Regions from separate parts of the Tateyamaria omphalii genome, predicted to be linked through region 2. Evidence: riboswitches for the same ligand, from Rfam matches in the RefSeq annotation. Region 2 holds a riboswitch; each other region holds the start of a gene.
What was found. A riboswitch is a leader RNA that binds a small molecule or an ion and turns the genes downstream of it on or off. The one in region 2 is predicted to bind cobalamin.
Positions count from the first base shown of each region.

Region 1: linked by a shared signal. The riboswitch ahead of BWR18_RS11030 (energy-coupling factor ABC transporter permease) and the one ahead of BWR18_RS09050 (DUF1636 family protein) in region 2 are both predicted to bind cobalamin.
Region 3: linked by a shared signal. The riboswitch ahead of BWR18_RS10965 (DUF1636 family protein) and the one ahead of BWR18_RS09050 (DUF1636 family protein) in region 2 are both predicted to bind cobalamin.

Region 1 covers NZ_CP019312.1:2,222,044-2,229,164, forward strand. The annotation lists gene cobM (precorrin-4 C(11)-methyltransferase) at 1-505, shown strand, start outside; gene BWR18_RS11020 (cobyrinate a,c-diamide synthase) at 498-1,805, shown strand; gene cobA (uroporphyrinogen-III C-methyltransferase) at 1,802-2,521, shown strand; cobalamin riboswitch at 2,676-2,864, shown strand; gene BWR18_RS11030 (energy-coupling factor ABC transporter permease) at 2,916-3,593, shown strand; gene cobF (precorrin-6A synthase (deacetylating)) at 3,648-4,391, shown strand; gene BWR18_RS11040 (urease accessory protein UreD) at 4,489-5,319, shown strand; gene BWR18_RS11045 (urease subunit gamma) at 5,324-5,626, shown strand; gene BWR18_RS11050 (urease subunit beta) at 5,671-5,976, shown strand; gene BWR18_RS11055 (cyclase family protein) at 6,007-6,828, shown strand; gene BWR18_RS11060 (carboxymuconolactone decarboxylase family protein) at 6,828-7,121, shown strand, end outside.
Region 2 covers NZ_CP019312.1:1,814,396-1,821,516, forward strand. The annotation lists gene BWR18_RS09035 (FecCD family ABC transporter permease) at 1-984, opposite strand, end outside; gene BWR18_RS09040 (ABC transporter substrate-binding protein) at 965-1,900, opposite strand; gene BWR18_RS09045 (ABC transporter ATP-binding protein) at 1,897-2,700, opposite strand; gene BWR18_RS09050 (DUF1636 family protein) at 2,697-3,134, opposite strand; cobalamin riboswitch at 3,215-3,428, opposite strand; gene BWR18_RS09055 (FkbM family methyltransferase) at 3,646-4,386, shown strand; gene BWR18_RS09060 (glycosyltransferase) at 4,396-5,205, opposite strand; gene BWR18_RS09065 (DUF2256 domain-containing protein) at 5,618-5,770, opposite strand; gene BWR18_RS09070 (FAD-binding domain-containing protein) at 5,770-7,121, opposite strand, start outside.
Region 3 covers NZ_CP019312.1:2,209,008-2,216,128, reverse strand. The annotation lists gene cobN (cobaltochelatase subunit CobN) at 1-3,113, opposite strand, end outside; gene cobW (cobalamin biosynthesis protein CobW) at 3,126-4,181, opposite strand; gene BWR18_RS10965 (DUF1636 family protein) at 4,183-4,557, opposite strand; cobalamin riboswitch at 4,643-4,858, opposite strand; gene cobO (cob(I)yrinic acid a,c-diamide adenosyltransferase) at 4,946-5,557, shown strand; gene BWR18_RS10955 (hypothetical protein) at 5,597-6,070, shown strand; gene BWR18_RS10950 (cobyric acid synthase) at 6,067-7,121, shown strand, end outside.

The DNA of each region.
Region 1 (7,121 bases), 410 kb from region 2:
CAAGGCGGCGGGCATCCCGTTCACGGTGACGCCGGGCGTGCCGTCCTTTTCCGCCGCTGCGGCCGCCTTGGGCGCGGAGCTGACCCTGCCCGGCGTCGCGCAATCGGTGGTTCTGACACGGACGCCCGGCCGCGCGACGTCAATGCCGGACGGAGAAACGTTGACCAACTTTGCCGCCACGGGCGCGACGCTTGCGATACACCTGAGCATCGGAAACCTGGATCAGGTGATCACCGACTTGACGCCTGCATATGGAGCAGATTGCCCGGTCGCCGTGGTGTACCGTGCAAGCTGGCCGGATGAGCAGATCATCCATGCGACGCTGTCCACGCTCAAGCAGGCCATGCACGACGGCATCAGCCGCACCGCGCTGATCCTTGTGGGGCGCGCCATCGGGGCAGATAGTTTCGATGAAAGTTGCCTCTATTCAACGGATTACGACCGGCGCTACCGCCCGCAAAGTGCGGATAGCCCCTGGGCAAGCTGGAGCCACGGCGATGATTAAGGGTCTTATGATCTCAGCCCCTGCATCAGGAACAGGCAAAACAACCGTGATGCTGGGGCTGCTTCGCGCGCTGCGGGACGACGGGCTGGTGGTACAGCCCTACAAGTCGGGGCCAGACTATATCGACCCGGCCTTTCACCTTGCCGCAGCTGGGCGCGCGTCCTTCAACCTCGACACGTGGGCGATGGATACGCGGTTGCTGGGAGGCGTTTCGGCACAGATGGCTGGCGCGGATATCTGCGTGGCCGAAGGGTCCATGGGCCTTTTCGACGGGGTCGCGACGCGTGGGCAATCCGGCTTTGGATCGAGCGCCGAGACGGCGCTGACCATGGGCTGGCCCGTTGTGCTGGTCATTGACGTGGGCGGACAGGCGCAATCGGCGGCGGCGACGGCGCTGGGGTTCAAGAGCTATAATCCCGATCTTCCCTTTGCGGGCGTGATCCTGAACCGGGTGGCGAGCCCCCGGCATGACCGGCTGACCCGGCTGGGCATGGATCGCGCGGGCGTCAAAGTGCTGGGCAGCCTGCCGCGGCGGGGGGACCTTAAGCTGCCGGAGCGGCATCTGGGGCTGATCCAAGCGGTGGAGCATCCCGATCTTGAAGCCGCGATTGCGGGTTATGCAGACTTTATGCGTGAGAATGTCGATCTGGACGCGATCCGGGCGGCGGCGCAGGTGGGGTCTGCGATCGAGGCATTTCCGTTGCCGCAACCGCCCGCACAGAAGATCGCGCTGGCGCGGGATGCGGCGTTTTCGTTTACCTATCCGCATCTTCTGGAGGGTTGGCGCGCGGCCGGTGCTGAAATCGCGCCCTTCTCGCCGCTGGCGGATGAGGCCCCGACCAAGGATGCCGATCTCGTCTGGTTGCCCGGTGGATACCCCGAATTGCATGGTGGCACGTTGGCGGCGGCGTCGACCTTCAAGGCGGGCTTGCGCGCCCATGCCGCGACCAAGCCCGTGCATGGCGAATGCGGTGGCTACATGGTGCTGGGCGCCGGATTGACGGACAAGGATGGCACGCGGCACGAGATGACGGGGCTGTTTGGGCTGGAAACCAGCTTTGAAAAGCGGAAGTTCCATCTGGGCTATCGCCGGGCCGTGCTGGATGCGCCGATGCCCGGCTTTGCGGCCGGGGCCGCGCTGCGGGGGCACGAGTTTCATTACACCACCATTCTGGATGAACCCGATGCGCCGCTGGCACAGGTGGCCGATGCAGACGGCAACCCGGTGCCAGAGACCGGGTCGCGCAAGGGCCATGTGACCGGCACCTTCTTTCACCTGATCGCCGGAGAGGCGGGATGACCGGGTTTGTCAGCTTCGTTGGCTCCGGTCCCGGCGATCCAGAATTGCTGACGCTGAAGGCCGTGGACCGGTTGAAGCGCGCCGATGCGGTGCTGTTTGATGATCTGAGTGCGGGGCCGATCCTCGCCCATGCGCGCAGCGGAGCCGATCTGGTGGGTGTGGGCAAGCGGGCCGGGCGGCCGTCGCCCAAGCAGCACCATGTGAGCCAGTTGTTGGTGGAGTATGCGCAGGAAAATCAACGTGTTGTTCGCCTGAAATCAGGTGATGGCGGAACCTTTGGCCGGCTTGAGGAAGAGACCGATGCGCTAAAGGCGGCGGGCATTGCATACGAGATCATACCCGGCGTGCCCTCGGCCTGTGCGGCCGCGGCGGCGGCGGGCATTCCGCTGACCCGGCGCCTCACGGCGCGGCGCGTGCAGTTCATCACCGGACATGACGTGCGTGGTGCGCTGCCAGAGGATCTTAACATGGCAGCGTTGGCTGATCCGCAGGCCACAACGGTCGTTTTCATGGGACAGCGGACCTTTCCCGCGCTGGCGGCGATGCTGATTGACGGCGGATTGCCTGCCAATACACCGGCATTGCTGGCCGAAGGCGTGTCGACCGATGCGCAGGCCCTGCACCGCATGACCGTACAGACGCTGGCCGACCGGCTGCGCCGCGCGGTCAGCGATGCACCTGCCCTTATTCTTTACGGGGCGCTGGCAGAGGGGTGATCTGCATATTTTGGGAACAATGAAGATCACAGACTGCGTGTCCCTTCATTGTTCTTCAAATATGCAAAATCCGACATGGGCCAAAGCGTACGGGTCGGGTCTTTCTTGCGCCTTCACTTGCCGTATCCGGACTTGTGAGCACCCCCAAAGGCTGTAAACATGTTCGCACGATGGTGGCCCCGAAAGAGGTCTGAAAAGGGAACCGGGTGAAAGTCCCGGACTGCCCCCGCAACTGTGACCGGCGAGCGGTGCCGGCAGACACCACTGGCGCAAGATGCGCTGGGAAGGTCTGGCGCCGCAGCGACCCGGCAGTCAGGAGACCTGCCATCGTGCAACGCAATCCGCCGGGGCACCGGCCACTGTGTCACCGGGGTGGTGGCGAGGAGAAACAGACATGCATATCGAACCGGGCGTCGTGGACGGCGCGAAAATGGCACTGGCCTATGGCACTGCCGCGGCTGGCGCAGGCTATACATTGAAATTGGCGGCGGACGATCTGAAGCGGCACGACATGGCGTCGCTGGCCCTGCGCAGCGTGATGGCCGCGGTGGGCACGTTCGTGTTCTTTGAGGTGATGCCGCATTTCGCCGTGGGCATCTCCGAGGTGCACTTCATTCTGGGCACGACGTTGTTTCTGCTTTTGGGTCCCGCTGCGGCGGCGATCGGGCTTGCGGCGGGCTTGCTGCTTCAGGGCACGTTCTTTGCCCCGTCCGATCTGCCGATGTATTTTGTCAACGTGACGACCTTGCTGTTTCCGCTTTTTGCCGTTCATGCGCTCGCGCGGCGCATTGTGCCGGACGCGACGGCCTATGTGGACCTTGGCTATACGCAGGTGTTGAAGATGTCGGCCATCTATCAGGGCGGCGTGGTGGCCTGGGTCGCATTCTGGGCGATCTATGGTCAGGGTGTCGGGGCCGAGAACATGCAGGCTGTGCTGACCTTCGGGGCCGCGTATCTGCTGGTGATCCTGCTGGAGCCCATTGCCGATCTGGCCGTCCTTGCCGCTGCCAAGGGTTTGCGCGGCTGGACGCGGTCCGGCGTCTTTGCCCACCGCCTGCATAACGTGGCATAAGATGTTGATTCGATTGAGGGAAAGGGCCGCCACTGTGCGGCCCTTTCGCGCAGCATGAAACAGCTTTTTCTGATCGGCATTGGCACGGGCAACCCGGATCATCTGACCGGAGAGGCGCGCCGCGTCATGGCGGAGGCCGACCTGTTCCTTGTGCCGCACAAGGGCGACGGCAAGACCAATCTCGCTGATCTGCGGACGCAGATCATCGCGGATGTGCGCAATGACGCCACCGTTGCCCTGTTCGACATGCCGGTGCGCGACGAGAGCTTACCCTACATCGCCCGGGTCGATGCCTGGCATGATGAGATCGCACGCATCTGGACCGACACCATGGCGCAGCACCCCGAAGCCCGAAAGGTCGCGCTGCTGGTATGGGGCGATCCATCGCTTTATGACAGCACCTTGCGCATTGCCGCCCGGCTGCACCCGAAGCCCGACATCCGTGTCGTGGCCGGGATCACCTCTGTTCAGGCGCTGACCGCGGCCCATGCGATACCGCTCAATACGTTGAACGCGCCTGTCACTATCTCGACCGGGCGGCGTTTGCGGGATCAGGGCTGGCCCTCAGAATGCGAGACCCTGGTCGTGATGCTGGATGGCACATGCGCGTTTCAGGACCTGGACGGCGCGCAGTTCGACATCTGGTGGGGGGCGTATCTGGGCATGGCAGAGCAAATCCTCGACCACGGTCGACTGGCGGATGTGTCCGACCGGATCATTGCCCGCCGGGCCGAGGCGCGCGCCGCCCATGGCTGGATCATGGACACCTACCTGCTGCGCAGACTGCCCGAAAAATAGGCGCTTTTTCGGCTGATTTTCAGGCATTTGGCCGTGGGACTAGCCGAATGCGTTCAGGAATGGTCATATCAGGCGACTTGAGCTGCCGCGAAACTGAATGACTGCCCACCTGCCCCTCACTGCTGCGACTGCCGCGCAACCGCGCGCGATTGGTTCTGTGCGGCTGTCGACCAAGCCGGTTCAAGGGCGCACCGTCATCGACGGGCTGTACCAGCAGGGTGCGGCCAAGGCCGTGTTTCCGCGTGCGGCGCGCGGCATGACGGCGGTCCTGCTGAACACATCCGGCGGTGTCACGGGTGGTGACAGGTTCGACTACGCCGCCACCGCAGGCGCTGGCACGCATCTGACTGTGACCACGCAAGCCTGCGAACGGGCCTATCGCGCGCAGCCGGGCGAAGTTGGGCGGGTCGAGACCCGCCTTACTGTTCAGGACGGTGCAACGCTGTGGTGGCTGCCGCAGGAAACGTTGATCTTTGACGGCTGCGCGATGACGCGGCGTTTGTCCTGTGATCTGGCCCCCACAGCGCGCGCGCTAATCGTTGAGCCCATGTGCCTGGGCCGGATCGCCATGGGCGAGGATGCCGTGCGGGGTCAGTTTTCGGACCGGATCGAAATCACGCGGAACGGGGTGCCGCTGGTCCTCGATGCCTGGTCCCTGTCCGGGGACATGACTGCAGACATGGCGCGGGTGGCCATTGGGCGCGGAGCGACCTCCATGGTCAGCCTGACCTATGTGGCGCCGGATGCCGAGGCGCATCTTGGCCCGGTCCGCGACCTCTTGCCCGAGACAGGTGGCGCGAGCCTGCTGACCCATGACACCCTCGTCATGCGCACCGTGGCCCCGTCGGGCTATCATCTGCGCAAGACGCTGTTGCCCATTCTTGACCACCTGACCGGTGGTCATTTGCCCATCTGCTGGAGACTGTAACCCCATGCAACTCACCCCCCGCGAAAAGGACAAGCTGCTGGTCGCCATGGCCGCCGAAGTGGCGCGCAAACGGCTGGCGCGCGGCGTCAAGCTGAACCATCCCGAGGCCATTGCGCTGATCACCGACGCCGTGGTCGAGGGTGCGCGCGACGGGCGCAGCGTGGCCGACATGATGGAGGCTGGTGCGCAGGTCATCACCCGCGATCAGTGCATGGAAGGGGTGCCCGAGATGATCCATGACGTGCAGGTCGAGGCGACCTTTCCCGACGGCACCAAACTGGTGACGGTCCACAATCCGATCCGGTGAGACATGCATATTTTTGGAACAATGAAGAAGAGGAGCGCGGCGCGATGATCCCAGGCGAGGTGATCCCGGCAGAGGGAGATATTCAGTTGAACACCGGCGCGCAAGCCATCACGCTGCACGTGGCCAATACCGGCGACCGACCCGTGCAGGTCGGCAGTCATTATCATTTTGGCGAGGCGAACGCAGCGCTGGAATTCGACCGAGTGGCCGCGCGCGGCATGCGTCTGGACATCGCTGCGGGCACCGCCGTGCGGTTCGAGCCGGGCCAGGCCCGCGATGTGCAATTGATCCCCATCGGGGGCGCGCGAAGGGTGTATGGTTTCAATCAGCAGGTGATGGGCGACCTTTGAGCAGGGCAACCCCAACGGGAGGAGAGACCCATGTGTGATGTTTGTGTGATGAACGCGGTGAAGGATCGGATGCTGTCGCGGCGCGATCTGTTCAAGGTCAGTGCTGCCGTCGGTGCGGCGGCAACCATCGGGATGTCGGCGGCGCCTGCGGCGATGGCGGCAGGCCATGGTGGTGTCGTGGACATGAGCCACAAACTGAGCCCGGACTTTCCGACCTTCTTCGGTGTGCCGGGCATTTCGATGGAGCAGGCGTTCAACTTTGCCGAACATGGGTTCAACCTGATGAACCTGACCATCAACGAGCACACCGCCACGCATATCGACGCGCCGCTGCACTTTTCAGCCGATGGCGCATCGGTGGACGAGATCCCGGTGAGCGATCTGGTCATCCCGCTATGCGTCGTGGATATCGCGGCGCGGGCGGCAGAGGATGCCGATGCACAGGTGACCCCGGATGACCTGAAGGCGTGGATCGCCGCCAATGGCGACATTCCGGACAAGGCGTGCATCGCCATGCATTCCGGCTGGGCCGCGAAATCCGGCGATGCGGCGGCTTATGTGGGCAACGATGATGCGGATGTGAAGCACTTTCCGGGATTTCATGTCGAGGCCACCCAGATGCTGTTGGAAGAGACAACAGCCGTCGCCATGGCCGTCGACACCCTGTCGCTGGATCATGGGCCGTCGCCCGATTTTGCCACGCACTATGCCTGGCTGCCTGCGGGGCGTTACGGAATTGAGAACCTGGCCGGACTTGAGAACGTGCCCGCGGCCGGCGCGACGCTGGTTGTCGGCGCACCAAACCACCCCGGCGGCACGGGCGGTCCCGCGCGCATTTTCGCGATGGTCTGATGGCGACCCTCCCCCTCATATCCGACGAGGAGGCCAGCGCCGAGGTGCTGGCCGTCTTTGACGATATTCGTGCTGTGCGCGGGACGGACTACGTCAACAACTTCTGGCGGGCGCTGGCCCATGATCCAGCCCTGCTGGCCGCAACCTGGGGACGGTTGAAAGATGTGATGGGACCGGGGGCGCTCGACCCGTTGGTCAAGGAGATGCTCTACGTCGCGGTGTCTGTGGCGAATGGGTGTGAGTATTGCATTCATTCGCACACGGCGGCGGCGCGGGCCAAAGGGATGACGCAG
Region 2 (7,121 bases):
CCGTGCCACGATGTCGGCCCACAACAGCAGGATGGCACCGACAAGCGCAGAGCCCGGCAGAACCCGCCGGTAATCCCCGCCGACAATCATGCGCACCACATGCGGCACCATAAGCCCGACAAAGCCGATGATCCCGGAAAAGGCGACCATCACACCAGTGACCAGCGCCCCCACGACAAAAACGACCAACCGAAACCGCGCCACGGGAATGCCCAGGGTCGACGCGGTTTCGTCCCCCACTGTCATCGCGTTCAGCGCACCCGCACGCGACACCAGCCACGCCCCACAGCCCACCAAAATCACCAGCGGATAGATCAGCTGGTCCCACTGCGCGAGGCCAAGCCCCCCCAGCATCCAGAACACCACCGTGTGCGTGGCGCGCGGATCGCCCAGAAAGATCAGCACATTGGCCGCCGCCATCACGATGAAAGATACCGCAACGCCTGCTAGAACCAGCCGGTCGGCGCTCGTGGCATCGGCAAAGCGCGACACCGCCAGCACGATGGCCGTCGCTCCCAAGGCGCCCAGAAACGCCAGCAGCGGCACGGTCAAAAGCCCCAGAAACAGCCCCGTGTGCAACAGCGCCAGGATCGCGCCAAAGGCGCCGCCTGACGAGATGCCCAACAGATGCGGATCGGCCAGCGGATTCCGGGTCACGGCTTGCAGGCTGGCCCCGACAAGAGCCAGCCCGGCCCCGACCATCATCGCCAGCAGCGCACGGGGAAAGCGGATGTTCCAGACGATGGCCTCCCGCCCCGCCGACCACGTCTGTTCGACCAGCCCCGGCGCAATACGGTTCAGGAACACACCCCAGACGGTGCCCGCGGGCACCGCCACCGCGCCCACTGAAATCGCGACGGACAGCGACACCAGCAACAGCGCAAAACCCGACAGCACCAGACCGGCTGTGCGGCCGATGCGCCGCCGTGTCGTGACCGGATGATGCGCGTCCGCCGTCATCGCCTCACTCGCCCCAAAAGGCATTGGCGAGGGTCTTGATCGCCTTGATGTTGCGGGGGCCCGGTGTCGCCTCGACATATTCCAGCGTCACGAAGCGGTCGTTCCTGACCGCATCCATTGCGGCGAAGGCGGGGTTCGAGCGCATGAAGTCGCGCTTCTGCTCCGCCGTCACTTCGCCGTAGTTCACGATGACGATGACCTCCGGGTCGCGCTCCACCACCTCTTCCCATGTCACGGTGGCCCAGCTTTTGTCGAAGTCATCCATGACGTTCACGCCGCCCGCCGCCTCAATCAACGCCGTCGGCATGGCATAACGCCCAGCGGTAAAAGGCGCGTCCTCGCCACTGTCATAGACAAAGACACGCAGCGGCTCACCGGTGTCCAAACCTTCCGTGAATGACGCAAGCTCCGCCCGATAGCCGTCAACCAACTCCGTCGCCCGGTCCTCGACATCGAAGATACGGCCAAGATTCAAAAGGTCGGCATACATGTCCTCGATGCTGGCCTTGTCCTTCTCCATGATGTGGATGCAGCTTTCGGTCAACTCATAGACCTGGATGCCAAAGGGCTCCAACGTCTCCGGCGTCACATCGCCTCCCACCTTCATGCCGTAGTTCCAGCCGGCAAAGAAGAAATCGGCATCCGCCCCGACAAGAACCTCTTTCGACGGATACTTCGCAGACAACTCCGGCAATTCCTCCACGCCGTCGCGCATCTCCTCGTTCAGCGTCTTCCAGCCGGAAATGCCGGTGTACCCCACCATCCTGTCAGCGAGACCCAAGACAAGCATCATCTCCGTCAGATTCACGTCATTGGAAATCGCCCGCTCGGGCGGCGCATCAAAGGTGACTGACCGGTCGCAGCTTTGCACGGTGACGTCAGCAGCGGCGACAACACCCGTGCAGATCAGGGCGACAGAACCGGAAAGGAGGAGCTTCATTGCGGGTTTCCTTTGTTGGACAGGTGAAAGGTGAGGTGGTCAGTGTTGCTCGGGGCCAGACGCTCGCGCCGGGCATTGACGCGGAACACGCCGGACAAGGCCGCCTCGCTCAACACATCACACGGCGGACCGAAGCCAACGCAGCGGCCCGCATCCAGCAGCAACACGTCATCGCACACACCAGCGGCAAGGTTCAGATCATGCAGCGACGTGACAATGGTCAGCGGCAGGGTGCGGATCAGGTCCAGCACCTCCAACTGGTGGCGGATGTCCAGATGATTGGTCGGCTCGTCCAGGATCAGCAGGCGCGGCTCCTGCGCCAGGGCGCGGGCGACCATGACGCGCTGCCGCTCGCCGCCCGACAAGGTGCCCAGATGCCGGTGCGCCAGGTGGTGCAGGTCCAGCTGGGCCAGTGACGCATGAATGATGTCGCGGTCCCGCGCCCCCGCCGCCCCGCCAAACCCGCGCCGATGCGGCGTGCGGCCCAGCGCCACGATCTCGGCCACCGTCAGGGCAAAGTCGCTGGGATGCTCCTGCAACACCGCCGCCACGCGCCGGGCCACGTCGGTCGCAGACAGGCGCCAGATATCATCGCCGCCGATGCAAACGGTGCCCGTGCGCGGCCTGTGAAACCGGTAGAGCAACCGCAGCAACGTCGTCTTGCCCGCACCATTGGGGCCCACAACACCCAGAACCCGCCCCGCCGCCACCTCAAAACTGGCCGGATGCAACAACGGCGTGCCACCGCGCCGGGGCGCCCACGACAGATCGGTGACAGAAAGGCCCGCGGCAGTGGTCAAGAGGCCCGCGCCTCGGTCTGCTCAATCGCAACAATGGCCGCAGGCACGCGCGCGAGGGTCGTGCTGCGCAGCTTTCCGGGACGGTCCACCGACGAACACCACCCATCATCCAGCTCTGCATACTGCCGGGCAAAGGCCAACAGATCACCAATATCTGTCTCGGGATCAATGTCGCCAAACAGATAGGTCGCCTTGCGCGTCCCGTGATAGGCCACGGTACAGGGTCGGTCACACCCGGCCATGCAGGCAACGCCGGAAATCTCGAACGCATCCGTTACCGCATCGCCTGCATCGGCAATGGCTGTGCGCAAGCGTTCAATCAGCTCATATCCGGGCCGACACTGTGTGCCCGTGTGCGTGCAGGATGTGCAAATTGTTATGCGATGCTCCATCAGAACCTCCGGGTTGGGGGAGGGCTGAAGAAACAGAACCATGCCGTGGCGGTAAGGACCGCTGTGCCATCTTGTGCTCCTGACCAGGCGCCCCGCCTGCATCGAATTGAGTGGCCGACGCACACCATGCGCCGGTGATGGCAGGTCTCCTGACTTGCGGGTCACAGCGTCCCCGAACCTTCCCAGACGATGCGTCCAGTGGTCCGTGCCGGGGTGGCTCACCGCTCACAGTTGCGGGGGCAGTCGCGGACTAGGTGGCGTATCAGCCACCGCACCGCGTTCCCTTTTCATCTTGTTTGCACAAAGCATCCAAGAACCATCACGACGACATGGCCCGAATGTGGAAACCGGGTCAATGCAAAATCGTGCAACACCGGCGCGCCAAAGGCTAAGCTGCACATTTCGCTGCGCATTTTCCCGGCCAATCCGCTGATTTTGCGCACCATCTTTTCTCACGCCGGATACAGGCGCGAAACCAGTTGATCGCATCGCCTTCTGATCACACCCTGAATGCTGTAGGGCAAACCCAAACCCAAGGAGCGCGCGACCGCACATGACACCGGACATCACCCGCATCCAAAAGCGCCTGCGTCTGGGCCGCCCCGTCCAGGCCGAAAACGTGCAGATCACGCATACAAGGTTCCGGGACCGCCGGATCGTCTTCTGCACAAACATGGAAAACGACCCCATCCAGCGCAATCACCGCAAGGGCTCCTTCTACGAACTCTCCGAATTGAAAGAGATCGAGGCCGTGTTCCCCGCAGGCGGCACCTTTGTCGACATCGGGGCCAACGTGGGCAACCACTCACTCTTCGCCGCAGCCTTTCTGAACGCCGCGCGGGTCATACCGGTCGAGCCGAATCCCGCCGCATACCGCCTTCTGATCCAGAACGTCCTGCTGAACGGGCTGGAGGACATCATCGACATCTCCCATCTGGGCATCGGCCTCTCCGACAGCGAAGACAGCGGCTACGCCGTTCAAAAACGGACCCGGAACCTCGGCGCCGCGCGGCTGCAAAAAACCGGCAAGGGCGGACTGACCGTGCTGCCCGCAGATGACGTGCTTAGGGACGAAACGCCCGCCTTCATCAAGATCGACGTCGAAGGCATGGAAATGAAAGTGCTCGCCGGGCTGCAGGGCACCGCAGCGCGCTGCAAGCCGCATTTCATGGTCGAGGTCGATCTTGAAAACGATGACGCATTTCACGCCTGGTGCAAGGCATCTGGCTATGACGTCGCATCCAGCAATCAGCGCTACAAGCAGAACCGGAATTACCTGCTGAAACCCAGCTGACGCTGCGCCTCACTCAGCGGCAAGGGCGGTGGGCGCATGGTCCGCCAGCAAGGCGTTGAGCAGCGGAAACCGGGTCATCACGTCCGCCATGTCTTCGGGCTGCACAAGGTCATCGCCAAACATCGTCCGGCTGTCATTCAGATCGTGAACCGCCCGGATGAAATAGGGCACGTTCCCATAGATCGCCCGCGCCGGATGGCGCTGCGCGATCCGCTTGTGCGCGGTAAAGAACGGGTTGCGCCGCGTGCGCGTCCGGGCCACCAGCATCAGGCCCTGCGTGTTGAACGGCACGGTGCGGTGCAACAACTGGTAGGCGTCATTGTCGAACACCGCCGACAGGCCCTGCGCCTGCGAGACATAGCAATAGTCGTCTTCGGTACGGAACAGCGACCGCATCGCCAGCGCCTCGCGCCGCATCACATCCACGAAATCGCAGGACACCGCATCGTCGTCATCCAGAACAACCTGCGCGGTGTAATCTTCGCTGTTCAACGCATCGTGCTGATATGTGCGAAAGCAGTTTCCGGCCTTCTGTGGCGCACGGAATATCACATGCGCGCGGTGTGACCCCAGCATATCGTTGCAGATCTCGGTCAGGTAGGTCTTGTGGCGGTCCGGCAACCCTTCCGAAGACAAGAGGACCAGTTTGAAATCCTCATCTTGCTGCGATGTGAGGCTGGCCAGCGCGATCTTTTCAAAGAAATAGGCCCGCTTGCTCAGACGCTCCTCGCTGAACAGTCGTGCAGGGTCTCGACTTGCGCGCGAACGCCAGCCCGACTTCCCGAAATACGAATAGCGCATTTGGAACACGACCTGCATGCCCCATTAATAAGTTGTTAACCCTAAGTTGAAAACCGCTCAATTTCTCCATGCACATAATTTGGGAAAAAAGCCGTGGCCGAAACGTGCCTGTGGCAACATTTGGGATATTTGTCCGGCCCTGCGCGCCCGTTGGTCACGCGATTTTCGCCACCTTCAAAAATACCGGCAGACACTCGGTCCGCAAGGGCCCGCACAACTGGCACGAACGTCTACTAGACCTGCCAGCGTGGTAAATCCATGACCGTCTGGCTTCGGTCAGCAGCATGCGTCGCACGTGGTTAAAATCGGGCAAATGCACCGCCCGCCGGGTCAATCCCTTGATCTGGCACGGGTTTCACAGACCCCTAAACATATCGTGCCCGTACCGGACAGCGTGTCCCCGCGGGGACAAATCCCTGTCCCCGCGGGATCAGGCCCGTTTTTTCGCCTCTCTCCGGCACCGATCCGAGCAGTATTTGACCTCATCCCAGACCTTCTCCCACTTCTTGCGCCAGGCGAACGGACGGTCGCAGACCGGGCACATTTTCTCCGGTAAATCCGCCTTTTTCCGCATCCGACCCATCAGAACTCAAACCCCATCTGACGCGTGTCCTTGGCCGCCGGAACTCTCGACTTACGCGGGTTGCGATCATCGACGAAATGTCCCTGTGGATCCTTGCGACTGGCATGCTTGTGAACCACCCGCTTCGCCTCTTCCCGAAACGCCCCGCCCCGGCGCACGGCCCAGACCTTCTCCCGCGCATCGCGGGCGGCCTGCAGGACATCAACCACCGGCGCCGGGTACGTCCTGCCCAGCACCGTATCAGCCCCCTCCCACGCCCAGGGCTCCTGCAGAAACGCGTCCGGAACCGCCGCCAGTTCGGGACACCAGCGGCGCGTAAAAACACCGGTCGGGTCCTGATCCTTACCCTGTTTGACCGGGTTGTAGATCCGCACCGTGTTCATCCCCGTCGTACCCGACTGCATCTGGCTTTGCGGCCAGTGAATGCCCGGCTCGAAATCCGTGAATTGCCGCGCCAGGTGCAGCCCCGTCACCCGCCAGTCGAGCCACAGGTGATACGACGCCACCGCCATCAGCATCGACCGCATCCGAAAGTTCATCCACCCCGTCGCCGCGAGGTAGCGCATGCACGCATCGACAAAGGGCAGCCCCGTCTCGCCCTTCTCCCAAGCCGCCCGCCGTGCCGCATCCGGCACCTTCGGGCGCATGTCTTCATAGGCGGAGTGCAGGCACCGCCGCTCCAAAGCGGGCTCATCCTCCAGCTTCTGCATAAAGTGATCCCGCCAGGCCAGCCGCGCTTGAAAGGACTTGAGCGACCCGCCCCACCCTTCGCGCGTGCCCTTCACCTCGCGCTGCCGCACCGCCGCGGCCTGGCTCGCCTCGCGCCCCGACAGACAGCCAAAGGCAAGATAAGGCGACAGCCGCGAACACGACCATTCACCGGTCACGGGAGAGGACATGTCCTTGCGATAACTCTGCCCCCGCTCAGTCAGAAACGACCCCAGCAACGACAGCGCCATCTGCCGCCCGCCCCGTTGGCGCTCCGGACAATGATCCTTTGCCACGAGGAGTGGCACGTTATCTGACGGCAGCGCAGGGCCGGTCAGCCCCGCGGGGACACCGACCTGAGGCTGGCGCAGAAACGCGTTGCGCTGTTTGGCCCAACCGTCCCGACCATTCAGGCGCCGGACCACGCCGGACTGCGCAAGTTCGGACCAGATAACCCCGCTCGCAGCACTCCACGCAGCCACGTCGACATCGCGGGCGTAGGTCCAGGCATTTCCGGTCTCTTCATGGCTCAGCATGGCATCAAACCCCACGCGGGCCTGGAGGTCTTGCAGCACGTCCACAACAGACCCAACGCGCACCATCAAAGGCACGCCCAGCGCCTCCAGCGCAGCGCGCAGTTCAA
Region 3 (7,121 bases), 390 kb from region 2:
AGGAAGGCGGCAACCTCGGGGTCGCCGAGGGTGGCGTCATGGTAGGCGTCAAAGAGGTGGGGGCCGACGACGCCCGCGAGATGTGCGAAGGCGGCCATGTGGTCAAGGGTGGCGGCGATTTCCGCCCCGCCGCGGAAGCCGTGGCGCATCATGCCACGCAGCCACCGGACCTGCGTGGCGCGGGCCTGGACGACGCGGGCGATTTCCTCGGGCAGGGTGCGGGCGCGGGGTCGGTCGGGGTTTGTGCTGTCGAGGTGGTAGAGGGACGCCTTGCCCCCGGTCACGGCTTGTGCGGCGGCGAAACCTGCTTCATGGGCGGCGTAGTCGGAGGCCAGAAGCACGTCGGTTTCGGGCAGATCTTGCAGGTGGACGAAGCTGTCGGCGGCGGCGACGCGGGCGCGGATGCCCGCCTCATCCTTGACCGTCTTCGTGCCGTCGAGCGCGTAGGCGCTGGCGGCGAGCCAGGCTTGCCCTGCGGCGGTGCGCGCTTCGTCGGTGAAGGTTTCGATGTCTGCACCCATGCCAAGGCCGAAGCTGCCGGGGGCGGGGCCGTAGACGCGGGAGGCGGGCGTCTGGCCTGCGTAGGGGTTCCAGTCTGGTGCTTCGTCGCGCGCGGCCAGCGCGCGGACGGCTTGGCCGAAGAGGGCGGAGAGCGTCGGGAACACGTCGCGGAACAGCCCAGAGACACGCAAGGTGACGTCGATACGCGGGCGGTCAAGGTCTGTGATGGGCAGCACTTCGATGCCGGAGACGCGTTCGGAGCCTTTGTCCCAGACCGGTTTGACGCCGAGCAGGTGTAGTCCCATGGCGAACTCTTCACCCGCCGTGCGCATGGTGGCGGAGCCCCAGAGGTCCACGATCAGGCCACGGGGCCAGTCGCCTTCTTCCTGGAGGTGGCGGCGCACGAGTTCCTCGGCCAGTTTTACACCCTGGGCATAGGCCGCGCGGGTTGGGACTGAGCGCGGATCGGTGGTGTAGAGGTTGCGGCCCGTGGGCAGCACGTCGCGGCGCCCGCGATGGGGTGAGCCAGAGGGGCCGCCCGCGATACGCTTGCCGTTCAGGGCGTCGATCAGAGCGGTGCGTTCCGTGTCTGCGTCTTGCCCCCAGATGTGCAAGCCATCGCCGAACTGGCTTTCCTTGATGTCGCAAACAAAGCGGTCGATGCGGGTGATGGCTTCGGCACTGCATGTCGCGCGGTCGAGGCCGAGGTCGTTCTCGACTCCAATTGCCTGGGCTTCTTCGCGGATGTCATCCTGCAAACGGTCGCGGCGCTTGGGGTCGAGACCGTCGGCGTTGGAGAACTCGTCGAGAAGGGTTTCGAGCCGGACGAAACGGTCGGGCGTGGCGCTGTCCTTCATCGGGGGTGGCAGGTGGCCAAGGGTGACGGCGCCGATGCGGCGCTTGGCTTGGGCGGCCTCGCCGGGGTCGTTGACGATGAAGGGGTAGATGACGGGCAGGGTGCCGGTCAGGGCTTCGGGCCAGCACGTATGAGACAGTGCGACGGATTTGCCGGGCAGCCATTCGAGCGTGCCGTGCGCGCCGATGTGGACCAGCGCCTGTGTCTGGCTTTGAAGCCAGAGGTAGAAGGCAACATAAGCGTGGCGCGGGGTGCGGGCGAGGTCGTGGTAGTCGTCGTCGCGTTGCTGCGGGTTTCCGCGTTCGGGTTGCAGGGCGATGAGGATGTTGCCGCGACGTTTGGCTTTGAAGTGGAAGTGGCCCTCGTCGGTATCCTGTTCGGGGGTGCCCCATGCGGCTGTGATGTCGTCTTTTAGAGATCGCGGCAAACGTGCGAGAGCGGCTTTGTAGTCCGCGAGCGGCCAGCTGATGGTTTCGGTTTCGAGCGCGCGAGCAATCGGAGCAGCTTCGGTTGTATGACCTGCGCCTTTCAGGTCGGACAGGATCGCCTCGGCTGAGGCGAGCGCGTCGAGACCGACGGCATGCGCCATGTTCCAGTCCTTGCCCGGATAGGTGCTGAGGATCAGGGCGAGGGCGCGGTCGGGCGGGGGGGTGGCAGCAAGGTCAGTCCAGGCTTTGACCCGGTCGGCCACGGCGTCGATCCGCTGAGTGTCGGCCTTGTGCGCGTATCTTGCGAATTGCAGGGCGTCGTCGCGCGGCTGCGGTTCCTTGAAGGACGCGACGCCTGCGAACAGGCGTCCGTCCACCTCCGGTAGGACCACGTGCATAGCGAGGTCGGTGGGGGAGAGGCCGCGTTCGGCTTCCGCCCATGCCTCGCGGGTGGAGGTGGCCAGCGCGATCTGGAAGACGGGGACGTTGCCGGCGTCAAGCGGAGAGGTTCCGTTCGCGCCGATGCCGGAGAAGGCGGTGGCGTTGACGATAGCCGCAGGTTTCAGATGCGCGATTTGGCGGGCCATCCATGCGGCAGGTTCGGGGGCCTTGAGCGACGGGGCGAAAAGGCCGAGGACGCGAAAGCCGCGTGCGCGCAGGGCGTCGAATGTGGCTTCTATGGGCGAGAGGTCGGCAGCAGCGAGATAGGCGCGGTAGAATGTGACAAGGATGAGGGGTTTGTCATCTGCGGTGACGATCAGCGGGCAGGCAACGCCGTCTTCGGGCGTCCATGCGCCGACGGATGGCAGGGATTTGGCACCCTTGACCGGCCCGGCGTAGAGGCCGGAGGCGAGTGCCATTTGGGCCAGAGCGGCTTGTGCCGCAACTGCACCGCCGGTGTCGCAAAGATGGGCGAGGCGGCGGAGCGTGGAGACCGGCAGGGTCGAGATGGCATCGAGCCTTGGGTCAGCGCGGCCATCGGCAGGCAGGACGGCGAGCGCGATGCCCTTTTGCTGACAGAGTGTTTCGACTTGTTGCAGCCCATACGCCCAGTAGGGGACGCCGCCGATGAGGCGGATCAGGATGCCTTTGGCCCCTTCCAGCGTCTGTTCGATGTAGGTGTCGACAGAGAGCGGATGCTTGAGGCCGACGAGGTTTGCCAGCCGCACGGTCGGCAGCTTGCCGTCCGCCCGGTGATACGCCGCAGCAAAAGCCCCGAGGTCGCTGTCGGAGAAGGACAGCACCACCAGATCCGCGGGCGTCTGCCCCAGATCGGTGGGTGTCTCGGTCTCTTCGAGCCCGTGGCTTTCGCGGAAGACGACGTGCATCGGGGGCGGTTCCTATTCGGCGGCTGCCGGAACATCGGTCAATGCCGACCGGATCGCTGCCGCGTTCACGTCGTCATGTTCGGCAATCACGACCAAACGGCCCTGCCGCGGCTCGTTCGGGCCCCACGGGCGGTCGAACTGGTGGCGGACGCGGGCACCCACGGCTTGTACCAGCAGGCGCATGGGTTTGCCGGTGACGGCGGCGTAGCCTTTGACGCGCAGGATGTTCTGGCTCTTTGCCATGGCTTCGATCCGGGCGACGAGGTCGGTGGGATCGTCCACTTCGGGGATGTCGATGATGACGCTCTCGAAATCGTCATGTTCGTGGTCGTCATGGCCGTCGTGGTGGCTAGGGCGTGCGTCCATGTCGTCTTCGGCGGCGGCCTCAAGCCCGAGGATCACGCGGGGGTCCACGGCGCCTTCGGCCACTTCGACGATCGGAAGGGGGCGGGGGGCCTCGGCTGCGATGATCTCTTTGGCCCTGGCGATGCCGTCGGGCCCGGCGAGGTCGGGTTTGGTCAGCAGGATGATGTCGGCGCAGCTGATCTGATCTTCGAACACTTCGGAAAGCGGCGTTTCGTGATCAAGGCTGTCATCGGCTTCGCGCTGCGCGTCTACGGCGGCGACGTCAGGGGCGAACCGGCCTGCGGCCACAGCCTCGGCATCCGCCAGCGCGATCACGCCGTCCACGGTGATGCGGCTGCGGATATCGGGCCAGTCGAAGGCCTTGAGAAGCGGTTTGGGCAGGGCGAGGCCCGAGGTTTCGATCAGGATATGCTCGGGTTGCGGGTCGAGGGCCATGAGCGCCTCGATTGTCGGGATGAAGTCGTCGGCCACGGTGCAGCAGATGCAGCCGTTGGCCAGTTCCATGATATTTTCGGCAGGACAATCGGGGATGGCGCAGCTTTTGAGGATGTCGCCATCGACACCCACGTCGCCAAATTCATTGACCACGACAGCAAGGCGCTTGCCCTGCGGGTTCTGCATCAGGTGACGCACAAGGGTGGTTTTGCCCGAGCCGAGAAAGCCGGTGATGACGGTGACGGGGACTTTGTTGAGGTTGGCCATATCAGAACTCCTGCGGGGGGATGCGGGCGATGCAGTTTTTACGGAAATGTTCGGGGCGTTCGCGCCAGGGGACGATACCGTCGGCAGTTGCAGCGTATTTGGAGATGCCGTCGACAACCATGTCGGCGTCGCGGTCCTCCATCAGGTTACCGTAGACATAGGTCCAGCGCTGCGCGCCGCCGCGGACGGCGACGGAGCAGCCGGATGAGCAGTTGGAGAGGCATTCGACGGCCTTGAGCGTCACGCCCTCGGACATGGTGCGGTTTGCGAGTTCTGCATGCAGCGCTTCGCCGGGGCGTGTGCCGCCTTCGGGCACGTCCAGCTCGCGGCGGCATTTCACGCAGACCAAGAGTTCCACGGGGGGCAGATCGGCCATGTGTGTTCCCTATCGGGGGACGGCATGGCAGATGGCGGGCGGCGACTGGCCGTGGCGTCCCGACACCCGGCACACCCCGTCCGGTTTCGTCTTCCTCTGGCTGGCAGGTCTCCCGGCTTGCGGATCTTGAGGCATCCATCGGGGGCCTCTGCGGTTGCCCTGCCTTCCCGGCCTTTGGCCAGTGGCGTGGAGCACCCTTTCCGGTCACGGTCGCGGGGGCGGCTGCGTTTGGACCTTGCGGCCCGCGGCATTCCCTTTTCACCCGAAGCAAACCTCGGGCACCAACATCACCGTAGTGCGACCGACCGCCAGCGGAGTCAAGCGCCAACGACGCTGGCACTGCCGGCAAATCCATGGCACCACATGGCTCAGTCGCAAGGAGGACGCCATGGACGACATCACCGAACGCCACAACGCCAAGATGAAAAAGATCAAGGCCGCCCGCGACAAGATGATGGAGACCAAGACCGAAGAAAAAGGTCTGATCATCGTCCATACGGGACCGGGCAAGGGCAAATCCTCGTCCGGGTTCGGGATGATCATGCGCTGCATCGCACATGGGATGCCTTGCGCCGTGGTGCAGTTCATCAAGGGAAATTGGGATACGGGCGAAAAGACGTTCCTGCGCGACCGCTTTGCGGAGAAATGCCAGTTTTTCGTTTCTGGTGAAGGGTTTACATGGGAAACCCAGGATCGCGAACGCGACGTGGCCGCGGCCGAGAACGGCTGGCGCATCGCCAGGGAGCAGATATTGGACCCGGGGATCCAATTTGTTCTGCTGGATGAAATCAACATCGCATTGCGCTATGATTATCTCGATATTGACGAGGTCGTCGATTTCCTGATGAAGCAGAAACCTCCGATGACGCATGTTGTGCTGACGGGCCGCAACGCCAAGCCCGAATTGATCGAGGCCGCGGACCTGGTCACCGAGATGACGCTGGTGAAACACCCGTTCAAGGATCTGGGCGTCAAGGCACAGAAGGGTGTCGAGTTCTGAGCCGGGCGCACGACACGTGCGCCTTACGAGGGGAGCGCCATGATCGTCGGCCACGCACCTGCAGGCTACCTGCTGGCCTGTGCCACTGATCGCAGCTTTTTTCGCGATCCCGTGATGTTCTGGGCCATCATCATCGGTGCGATTGCGCCCGATCTGGATACGGTCTGGTTGCTGTTTGTCGATGGCGGCGCGGTGCGTCATGACAGCTATCTCACGCATGACCCGACCCTGTGGGCGGTGATGCTGTTTTTCGGGGTTGTTTTGACGTCCCGCGTTCTCATTGGCGTCGGCTTGGGCGCGCTTTTGCACATGGTTCTGGATACCATTACCGGCGACATATCATGGGGCTGGGGTACGTTTTCCTTTTCCGGACCATTGGTTGTCCTGCTTGGCGCAGAAGACGATTGGTTCGTGTCAACCGTGCTTCACTGGACGATCTTTATCGAGCTTGCGCTATGGTCGGTTGCCGGGGTTGTCTTTGTCGCGCGGCGCGAGCTGGAACCACCGGAATGACGGCGCTGATGATCCAGGGCACCGGGTCCAACGTGGGCAAGTCGATGCTGGTCGCGGGCCTCTGCCGGGCGGCGGTCATACGAGGGCTGTCCGTGGCCCCCTTCAAGCCGCAAAACATGTCGAACAATGCCGCCGTCACCGTGGATGGGGGCGAGATTGGACGGGCGCAGGCACTGCAGGCGATGGCGAGCGGACTGGAGCCGCATACCGACATGAACCCGGTCTTGCTGAAGCCGGAAACCGATGTGGGCAGTCAGGTGGTCGTGCAAGGCAAGCGCCTGACGACGGTCAAGGCGCGTGAGTATTCCGCTTTGAAACCGTCCCTGATGGCCCCGGTGCTGGACAGCTTCAACCGGTTGCAGGCGCGCCATGACCTGGTGCTGGTCGAAGGGGCGGGCAGCCCGGCCGAGGTGAATTTACGCCCCGGCGACATTGCCAATATGGGATTTGCCAGAGCGGCGGACTGCCCTGTCGTGTTGGCGGGCGACATCGACCGGGGCGGGGTGATCGCGCAGATCGTGGGCACGCAGGCGGTCATTGATCCCAACGACGCCGACGTGATCCGTGGCTTTCTGATCAATCGTTTCCGGGGTGATCCCAGCCTCTTTGATGACGGTTATGCGTTGATCGAACAGCACACTGGCTGGCGCGGATTTGGCGTGGTGCCGTGGTTCGGCGATGCCTGGAAATTACCGGCAGAAGATGCCCTGGACATCGCGACGCCCGTCCGCGCGGGCGGGCTGCATATCGTCTGCCTGAAGCTGTCGCGCATCGCCAATTTCGATGATCTGGACCCGCTGGCGCAGGAACCGGGCGTGCGCCTGACGATGCTGCACGCGGGCCAACCGCTGCCCGCTGACACGGACGTGGTGATCATCCCCGGCAGCAAGTCCACCCGCGGCGATCTGCAATTCATCAAGGATCAGGGCTGGGACGAGGATGTGCGCGCGCATGTGCGGCGCGGCGGTCATGTGCTGGGCATCTGCGGCGGCTTTCAGATGCTGGGCCGCGTGGTGGATGACCCGGACGGGATTGAGGGGCCCGCGGGCCA